4 regions of the Mesorhizobium sp. M0028 genome follow, and region 2 is predicted to be linked to each of the others. Evidence: predicted binding sites of a transcription regulator. Region 2 holds the regulator's gene; each other region holds the start of a gene.

Region 1 (2,200 bases), on a different contig from region 2:
ATTCGGACGGCATCAGCCTGTCGAACTCGATCCGGATGACCGAGCCGCGGCGGCGACGCTTCAGCGCCGTCTCGAACAGCCGCACCAGATCTTCGGATTCTTCCTCGACCTCGATATCGCTGTCGCGGATGATGCGGAACGTGCCGGAGCCCTTGACCTCGTAGCCGGGGAACAGCTTGCCGATGTAGAGACTGACCGCCTCTTCGAGCGGAACGAAGCGGACGTGATGCTTGCGATCCGGCAAGCGGATGAAGCGCCTCAGCGCTACCGGCAGGCGCAAAAGCGCGCTCATTTCCTCGCCGTTCTTGCGGTGGCGCAATTGCAGCGCCATCGAGAAACCGAGATTGGGAATGAACGGAAACGGATGCGCTGGGTCGATCGACAGCGGCGTCAGGACCGGAAACACCTGCTCCTGGAAATGGTCCTCGAGCCAGGTCTTCTCGTCCTTGGTCAGCGCATCGCGGGTGATGCTCTCGATGCCTTCCTTGTTGAGCTGCAGCATCAGCGCCGAAAGGCTGTTCTGCTGGTCCTCCTGCAGGCGCTCGACCTCGCGCAACAGCTGTTCGAGCTGCTGCTCGGGGGTGCGCCCGTCCGGGCTCTTCAGCACGATGCCCTCGCGCACCTGGCCGGCAAGACCGGCGACGCGGACCATGAAGAACTCGTCGAGATTGGCCGCCGATATCGACAGGAAGCGAACGCGCTCGAGCAGCGGATGATTGGCGTTCAGCGATTCCTCGAGCACGCGCCGATTGAATTGCAGCCAGGAAAACTCGCGGTTGACGAAGCGGTCAGGATTGCCGCCTTCGCGGCTCGCAGCCTCGATGGTGATGAATTCGTTCTGGACCGGCTTCAGTTCGTTCATAGTTCCTGCTCTTCTCACACCCGTCCGCGGATTACGGTGTTAACCGGCTTAACTTATCCTCTGACAGGCTTTTGCGACAGTTTCATTTCATCGATCTTGCAAAGAGACGGGTTATGATCCAGATGCAATCGACAAGATCAGGAGACGACGATGGCAGGCGGTTCCATTCCCCATTTCCAGAACGATGCGGGCTATCCGGCAATCGACATCGGCGTCAAGGAATTCATGTGCACCGGCGCCAATCCGCCTTTCGACCATCCGCATGTATTTCTCGACATGGGCGACGACAATGAAAAGGTCTGCCCCTACTGCTCGACGCTCTATCGCTATTCGCCGAAGCTGAAGGCATTGGAAACGGTGCCGCCGGGCTGCCTTTATATCGACCAGGCCGCCTGATTCTCCTGCGACAAGCCTGATGCAGGAAACGCAGTCCCGGCAGGTCGTCATCGCCGGGGCGGGCGTTGCCGGGCTGACCGCGGCACTGGCCTTCGCCGAGCGCGGCTATCGGATAAAACTGTTCGAACAGGCGCAGCACCTCGAGGCTGCCGGCGCCGGCATCCAGTTGTCGCCCAACGCGACACGCATTCTTCGACAACTCGGCGTACTCGATCGGCTGCTGCCGACGGCGGTGCGGCCGGAGGCGGTTGTGCTCAAGGATGCCGCCACGCTGGGCGAGCTGGCGCGCGTACCGCTTGGCCCGGCCGCCGAAACGCGCTGGGGGGCACCCTATCTCGTCGCCCACCGCGCCGATCTGCAGTCAGCGCTGATGCAGCGGGTTTCGGAGCAGCCCGGGATCGAACTGGTCGCTGGCGCGCGGGTGACCGACATCGCAGCCGGACCGAAAGCTGTTGCCGTCACTGCATCGGCTGATGGCGAAACGGTCGAGGCTGGCTGTCTGCTGATCGGCGCGGATGGCGTCTGGTCGTCGGTGCGAGAACAACTGGCCCGCAAAGCGGCCGAATTCGGTAGTAGCCGGTTTTCAGGTGAGCTGGCGTGGCGCGCCACCGTCGGTGCCGACAGCCCTGCTGGCCAAGCCTTTGCAGCGATCGGTGCGCCCGATTGCGTTACCGCATTCCTCTATCCCGGCTTCCATATGGTCGCCTATCCGGTCAGCCGTGGCACTGCCTTCAACCTCGCCGCCTTCACCAGGGGCGAGCGCATCGCCGAGGGCTGGTCGGGGCATGCCAACCCCGCCATCCTCGTCAGCGCCATGCGCGGTACCGCGCCGGCGCTGGTCCGTCTGGCGAGCGAGGCGGCGCCGTGGACGGCATGGCCGATCCACACCGTCGAGCAGCGGCGGTGGACGACACCGGAAGGCGTCGCGCTGATCGGAGATGC
Region 2 (2,200 bases):
GACCAAGGCCCTGTTGAATTCTGACAACGTGCTGGCGCAACGCGTCGTTTCCGACGATGCCATCATGGATGCGCGTCAACGCGAACTGGACGACCGCGCCATCACCCTGATCGCCAAGCGCCAGCCGATGGCCCACGATCTGCGCCATGTCGTCGGGGCGATCCGCATGGCCGGCGATCTCGAACGCATCGGCGACCTTGCCAAGAATATCGCCAAGCGTGTGAGTGCGGTCGGCCTTAGCGTCACACCGCGCGACCTATCGCATTCCATCGATGCGATGGCGCAGCTGGTGCTCATCCAGGTGCAGGGCGTCATCGAGGAGTATGCTGCAGGCGATGCGGCCGCGTTGGCCAAGCTACGCGCCGCCGACGAGCGCATCGACGTCAAATATACGTCGGTGTTCCGCGAACTGTTGACCTACATGATGGAAGACCCGCGCAACATCACCGCTTGCACGCATCTGCTGTTCTGCGCCAAGAATCTGGAGCGGATCGGCGACCATGTCACCAACATCGCCGAAAATGCGTATTATGTGCTGACCGGCGAGCAATTGCCGGTCAATCGTCCGAAGCAAGACGAAACGACAATGTCCGCACCGGCGACATGATGGGGGTGCCCAGCCGATGATCGCACCACGCATAATGGTGGTGGAGGACGAGGAGCCGTTGGGTGTGCTGCTCCGCTACAATCTCGAATCCGAAGGCTACCAGGTCGAGGTGGTGACACGCGGCGACGAAGCCGAGATCCGTTTGCAGGAGAATGTGCCCGATCTTCTGGTGCTCGACTGGATGATACCAGCGGTTTCCGGCATCGAGCTCTGCCGCCGGTTGCGGGTGCGCCCCGAAACCGAACGGCTGCCGATCATCATGCTGACCGCGCGCGGCGAGGAGAGCGACCGGGTACGCGGTCTTTCGACCGGCGCCGACGACTATCTGGTCAAACCGTTTTCGACACCGGAATTCATGGCCAGGGTCAAGGCGCTGCTGCGCCGCGCCAAGCCGGAAGTGCTGTCCAGCGTGCTGAAGGTCGGCGACATCGTGCTCGATCGCGAATCGCACAGGGTGTATCGCAAGAAGACCGAGATCCGGCTCGGGCCGACCGAATTCCGGTTGCTCGAATTCATGATGCGGCATCCGGGCCGCGTCTTCTCGCGCAGCCAGTTACTCGATAATGTCTGGGGCGAGACGATCTATATCGACGAACGCACCGTCGACGTGCATGTCGGGCGGCTGCGCAAAGCCGTCAACAACGGCCGCATGCCTGATGTCATCCGCACCATCCGCGGTGCCGGCTACGCGATCAGGGAAGATTGACCCGCCCAGTCAGGCTACGTTCTTTCTGACGCCGGGCCTCATTTGCGCGCCCGGCGCGAAAATCTGCTGGTCGACGAAGCTTAACGCCCGCATTGCACAGCCTTCGCGGATCAGCGGCAATTCGTTCGGCTCGGTATCGAAGGAGATCGAGCCCGAATGCTGGCCGCCGGCGGTCTGGGCGATGGCCTTCCGCAAGGCCGGCTCGATCAGATCAAAGGCGGCGGCACTGGCGCCGACCATTGCGACCGGTGCCGGATCGATCAGCGCGAACAGCGAGCCGAGACCGAAACCCAGCGCTTCGCCGGCCTTGCGGTAGGCTTCGCGTTCCGGCCCGTCCTTCTCGCGCGCCCGAACCGCCAGCGCGCGCATGTCGGCGTCGCTGACGTCGGCGACCGGTTGGCTGTCTTCGCTCATCTGCGTGGCGTTGCGCCAGATGGCGTAATTGCCGGCATAGGCCTCGATGCAGCCGCGCCGCCCGCAACGGCAGAGCGCGCCGCCCGGACGATGGATCATGTGGCCAAACTCGCCGCCCGAGGAATGCGTGCCGGTGAACAGCTCGCCCTTCAACACCAGCCCCATGCCGATGCCGTGCGAAAGCAGGATGGCGATGAAGTCGTCGCGATAGCGATCCGGATCGCGCCAGCGCAAAGCCACCGCCATCATATTGCAGTCGTTCTCCACCGTGGCCGGGATGCCGAATTCATCTTCCAGCATGTCGGCAAAGGCGATGTCCGTCTGGGGCGTGATCGGCGACCACAGCATGGCGCGTGCAGGGGAGTCGGTAATTCCCTGAATCGCCAGGGCGATGCGGGCGACACTGCGGACGTCAAGATCTGGATCGTCCAGCCGGCGCCGGACGATGGCCATGCATTCGCGGATCAGTTCGT
Region 3 (2,200 bases), on a different contig from region 2:
ATCCGACTATCGGCGCCGAGCGGCTGCTTTACCGGCTGTTCCACGAGCATGGTGTCCGCGTCTTCGGCGGCGTGCCGGTCGCCGACCAGTGCTCATGCTCGAGGGAGAAGATCCGCGGCATCCTCGAGGGTTTTTCCGCCGAGGAGATCAGAGACAGCACCGAGGATGGTAGCATTCACGTCGCCTGCGAATTCTGCTCGAAGCAATATGACTTCGACCCGGCGGAATTTGCAGCGGCTCAATAACGAGCGTCAGTGCGGCTGCCTTCGCAGAACTTGGGTTCCTCGCCCCGCAAGGCGGGAAGAGGAATCAAAGTGAACGTCAATTGACGGTGCGCCGCGTGCCTGGCAAATCGAGTGAGAAGGCGGGGATGGCGACGTCGAAGGTCTCGCCCCGCTTGTTGCGCATTGTGTAGTGCCCGACCATGATGCCGGACGGGGTCGAGAGCGGGCATCCAGACGTATACTGATAGCTGTCGCCGGGGTTGAGTCCGGGTTGCTCGCCGACGACCCCGGGGCCGCGCACTTCCTCGACCTTGCCGGTGCCGTCGGTAATGTGCCAGTAGCGCGACAGAAGCTGCACGAACTCGTCCGACCGATTGTCGATGGTCACCTGGTAGCCCCAGACATAGCGGTTTTGCGGCGGGTCGGAATGATCCTCCAGATAGAACGGCCTGACCTGCACTTCGATGTTGCGGGTGACGGCGCTGTACATGAACTGCTCCAAAGCAATGTAGACGGAACTTTCGACGCTCAGCGCAGTTTGATCAACGATGCGCGTCATCTCCTTGCCCGACTCAAGCGCAGGTGCCGAAAAACAATGTCATTTAAGTGACACATGACAATGATGGTGTGCAGGCTTGTGCCGGGCGACTCGGTGTTCTGTCGAATTGTTGAAAACGGCCGTCATGCGGCCAGCATTTCTGGAGTGACCAGATCTCGATGGAACCGACATTCGCAGCCGCCCTCTTTTCCATAGCTCTCCTTCTTTCAAATCTCGCCAGCATCCTGTTAGCTTCGCTGAAGCTGAAGCGAGCAGCTAGGATCGCATCGCCGGCCGCCACCGTGCCACCGGTATCGATCGTCGTCCCGGCGCGCGGCGTCGAGCCGTTTACCGAGGAGACGCTGGAGCGCGCCTTCTCACTCGACTGGCCGCGCTACGAACTCATCTTCTGCGTCGCCCATGCCGACGACCCCGTGGTCAAGTCGATCACCACTGCAATGGCGCGTTTTCCGGCTATACGCGCCCGGCTGCTCGTCGGCGACGACCGCATCAGCGGCAATCCGAAACTCAACAATTGCGTGAAGGGTTGGGAAGCGGCGCTTTATCGCTGGGTCATCCTTGCCGATTCCAACGTGCTTATGCCGAGCGATTATGTCCAGCAGCTGATGGCGGCATGGCGGCCCGACACCGGCCTCGTCTGCTCGACGCCGATCGGCTCGCGGCCTGAAGGGTTTTGGGGGGAGGTCGAATGCGCCTTTCTCAACACACTGCAGGCACGCTGGCAGTACGCTGGAGAGGCGCTCGGCCTTGGCTTCGCCCAGGGCAAGAGCATGTTGTGGAACAAGCCGATGCTTGACGCCAATGGCGGCATCCGCGCACTGGCCGCCGAGATCGCCGAGGACGCCGCCGCGACCAAGCTGGTCAACCGGCTCGGACTTCGCGTCAATCTTGTCGCTTCGCCCTTCGAACAGCCGCTCGGCCGGCGCACGCTTGGCGAGATCTGGTCTCGGCAGGCGCGTTGGGCGCGGCTGCGCCGCGTCACCTTCGCGCTGTTCTTCGCCCCCGAGATCCTGATCGGCGCGGCGCCGCCGCTGCTGCTTGCGCTGATCGCGGCGGCTGACGCCGGCGTCAGCCTGCCGGCAACCGCCATCGCCGTGCTGGTCGCGGCCTACCTGCCGGAATGTGCCTTGGCCTGGGTCAAAGGATGGCACCTGTCGCTGCGCACCATCCTGGCGATGATGGTTCGCGACTGCATGCTGCCGGCGATATGGGCGCGCGGCTGGCTGAGCGGCGCCGTCGACTGGCGCGGCAACGTTATGACCATCCAGACCAAGGCCGTCGCGGAGCTGGAAGAGACCCCGTCCGGCGCCTGATCGGCGCCCCCCGCTCACCTCTGTTCGGTCAGCCCTATCCGGCGGCTCTCAGCGCTTGCTCGATATCTTCGAGCAGATCGTCGGTATCTTCCAGGCCGACGGAA
Region 4 (2,200 bases), on a different contig from region 2:
CCGGCATCCGGCGGTGTCAGAGTGTAACGGAAGCTTTCGCCCGCCGCGATGGGACGCTGGGTGAGATAAGGCACGCCGTCCATGGCATTGGCGATGCGCAATCCATGCCAGTGCACACTCGTCGCTTCATCGAGATCATTGACCACGTCTATGGAAAACGGCCTACCTCGCAATAAACGCAGAGTGGGCGGCGGCCCGCCCGCACCGAAACTCATCATCCCTTTGGTGACGGTGCCGGGCAAAATCGACCGACTGATCGCTGAAACCCGCAAGGTCAGATCGGCTGCTACGGCCCTGCCGGCAATCAGCCCGCCTGCAGCGCCGACAGCTACTGCTGCCGTGCCGCCCAGCAAGAATCCCCTGCGCGACATTCCCGACATGAAGCAGCCCTTTCAGTGGAGTATAGCGGACGTGGTGTTGTTGTCTCTTCGTTCACGAATTTCGAACCCTGGCAATGATTCAAGGTCAAGGTGGCGTAGTCTCCGAAGGACTTCAACTGAAGTTGGAGTTTCACTTGCTTTTTGATGATTGCCACACAACGTCGCACTGAGCCGCGAGGCGTCTACGTGGCAGCTCTCGCCGAACGGCGTGTTGTGGGTGTAGCGTGCCCGATTGGCAGGAGTTACGACGCAAGCTATCCCCTTGCCGGAAATGGGCTCGCCTGAAATAGCACATTTGAAGCGGCCACCGTCTCTTAAACGCCCATAAACGCAAACGCCCATAGACGCTCATCACTCGTCAGCGCTCTATCTCGGCCCATTTCTGCTCGCCGCAGGATCGGTGCAAATACGGTCATCCAATTTCAATAACGGAACCCTGTAATGCTGCCGTCACATACGGTGGCTAGGCGGATGCAGGGCGCCCTGCCCGTCCAACCTCTGGAGACAACCATGCGCGCTTTGCCGACTGTCATGGCGCTTGCGGCCCTGCTGGGCACGCAGCCCGCTTTCGCCGAATTCGTCACAGCTTTCGATTTTCCGCAGCCGAAAGACACCAGCGAATTTTACACGGTTATCGAGATTCCGGCGGGAAGCATCACCAAATATGAGATCGATGCCGAGACAGGCCATGTCGTCGTCGATCGATATCAGTCCATGCCGGTCGTCTATCCGGCCAACTATGGTTCCGTTACCAGTTCGTTGGGCGGCGACGGCGACCCGTTGGATGCGCTTGTCTTCACCCGGGAACCCGTTGTGCCCGGTGCTCTGATCAAAGTCCGCGCCATCGGCGTGCTCAACATGGTCGACGGCGGCGAAGCGGATGACAAGATCATCGCTGTGCCGGCTACGGATATCGATCCGCAATATGACGGGGTCAAGACCATCGATGATCTTCCGGCCATCGAACGACAGCGCATCGAGGCATTCTTTCGAGTTTACAAGCAGCTACCTGAAGGCCGCAAGGCCGTTGAGCTGAACGGCTTTGGTGGCGCCAACGTCGCCATCGACATGGTTGGCAAAGCCATTGAAAGCTACCGGAACAAGAAGGACTGACAGGAAAGCAGAATCTCAACAGGAAGCTCATCCATAGGGCTGGTTCCTAGCGGTGTTGGAACACCGCTAGGGTATGCGTTGGGCTTGCGTCGCACTGTTGGATGCGCGCAAACTGCGCTTCGCTTTAGCTCCGGGCGTTTGCTGTTGATAAAGCCAAATCGTTGGCTTTATCTCCGCCTTCGCCTGGTTTCTGCTCGTCCCCTTTGACAGGCAAGCCAAACGGCGCCGTCGCCTCGGGGCATCCATCCTGAATTTTTTTCCATGACGAAATGTTGAGAACCATGTCGCACTGCGCGAGTTCAGGACCTGACGGCAATTGCAGACAAGCGATTTCGCCGTGATGGAAAATGTGGCCGTTGGCGAGGCACTGGCATTCGGCCCGCGCGGGCGTTGCAGCGAGCGCCGCGAAAACCAGAATGTAAGAGGCCGGGATCGTCCTCATGCGCAAGATCATAGCACGATCCGGAACTGTCGCTAGTGTGAACGCTTCACAAGTAACTCGGCGGAGAACTCGTACCGCGGGCGCTCACGATCCTCAATCGTCGTTCGCGTCGGGTTTTGCCCTGTTGTCCGTATTTTGTGGCCCGAATCAAAGGCACGGCCAAGCGACCAAAATGACCAGCAAATCCATCGGCATGCCGCGCCCAACGACACCTGCCAAACTGCCGGCATGCATGACGAGCAGCGTTGTTCGAACCGACGGCCGC

The links. Region 2 encodes PhoB, which activates phosphate uptake and scavenging genes when phosphate is short. Its sites were predicted from a motif close to TGTCATNNANCTGTCAT; they were not measured.
Region 1: NKJ93_RS08525 (RNA degradosome polyphosphate kinase) is a predicted target of PhoB. The motif match lies at 936-952, and genes of this name have one in related genera.
Region 3: NKJ93_RS27700 (ceramide glucosyltransferase) is a predicted target of PhoB. The motif match lies at 821-837, and genes of this name have one in related genera.
Region 4: NKJ93_RS19775 (inorganic diphosphatase) is a predicted target of PhoB. The motif match lies at 818-834, and genes of this name have one in related genera.

What each region holds. Positions count from the first base shown of each region.
Region 1 is NZ_JAMYVG010000003.1:160,540-162,739, forward strand. Features, by position in the region: gene NKJ93_RS08525 (RNA degradosome polyphosphate kinase) at 1-862, opposite strand, end outside; gene NKJ93_RS08530 (zinc-finger domain-containing protein) at 1,013-1,258, shown strand; gene NKJ93_RS08535 (FAD-dependent monooxygenase) at 1,278-2,200, shown strand, end outside.
Region 2 is NZ_JAMYVG010000002.1:490,954-493,153, forward strand. Features, by position in the region: gene phoU (phosphate signaling complex protein PhoU) at 1-607, shown strand, start outside; gene phoB (phosphate regulon transcriptional regulator PhoB) at 624-1,313, shown strand; gene NKJ93_RS07490 (ROK family protein) at 1,323-2,200, opposite strand, start outside.
Region 3 is NZ_JAMYVG010000022.1:22,387-24,586, forward strand. Features, by position in the region: gene NKJ93_RS27690 (Hsp33 family molecular chaperone) at 1-245, shown strand, start outside; gene apaG (Co2+/Mg2+ efflux facilitator ApaG/CorD) at 322-714, opposite strand; gene NKJ93_RS27700 (ceramide glucosyltransferase) at 942-2,096, shown strand; gene NKJ93_RS27705 (O-succinylhomoserine sulfhydrylase) at 2,131-2,200, opposite strand, start outside.
Region 4 is NZ_JAMYVG010000010.1:129,427-131,626, forward strand. Features, by position in the region: gene NKJ93_RS19770 (multicopper oxidase family protein) at 1-380, opposite strand, end outside; gene NKJ93_RS19775 (inorganic diphosphatase) at 852-1,493, shown strand; gene NKJ93_RS19780 (hypothetical protein) at 1,618-1,947, opposite strand.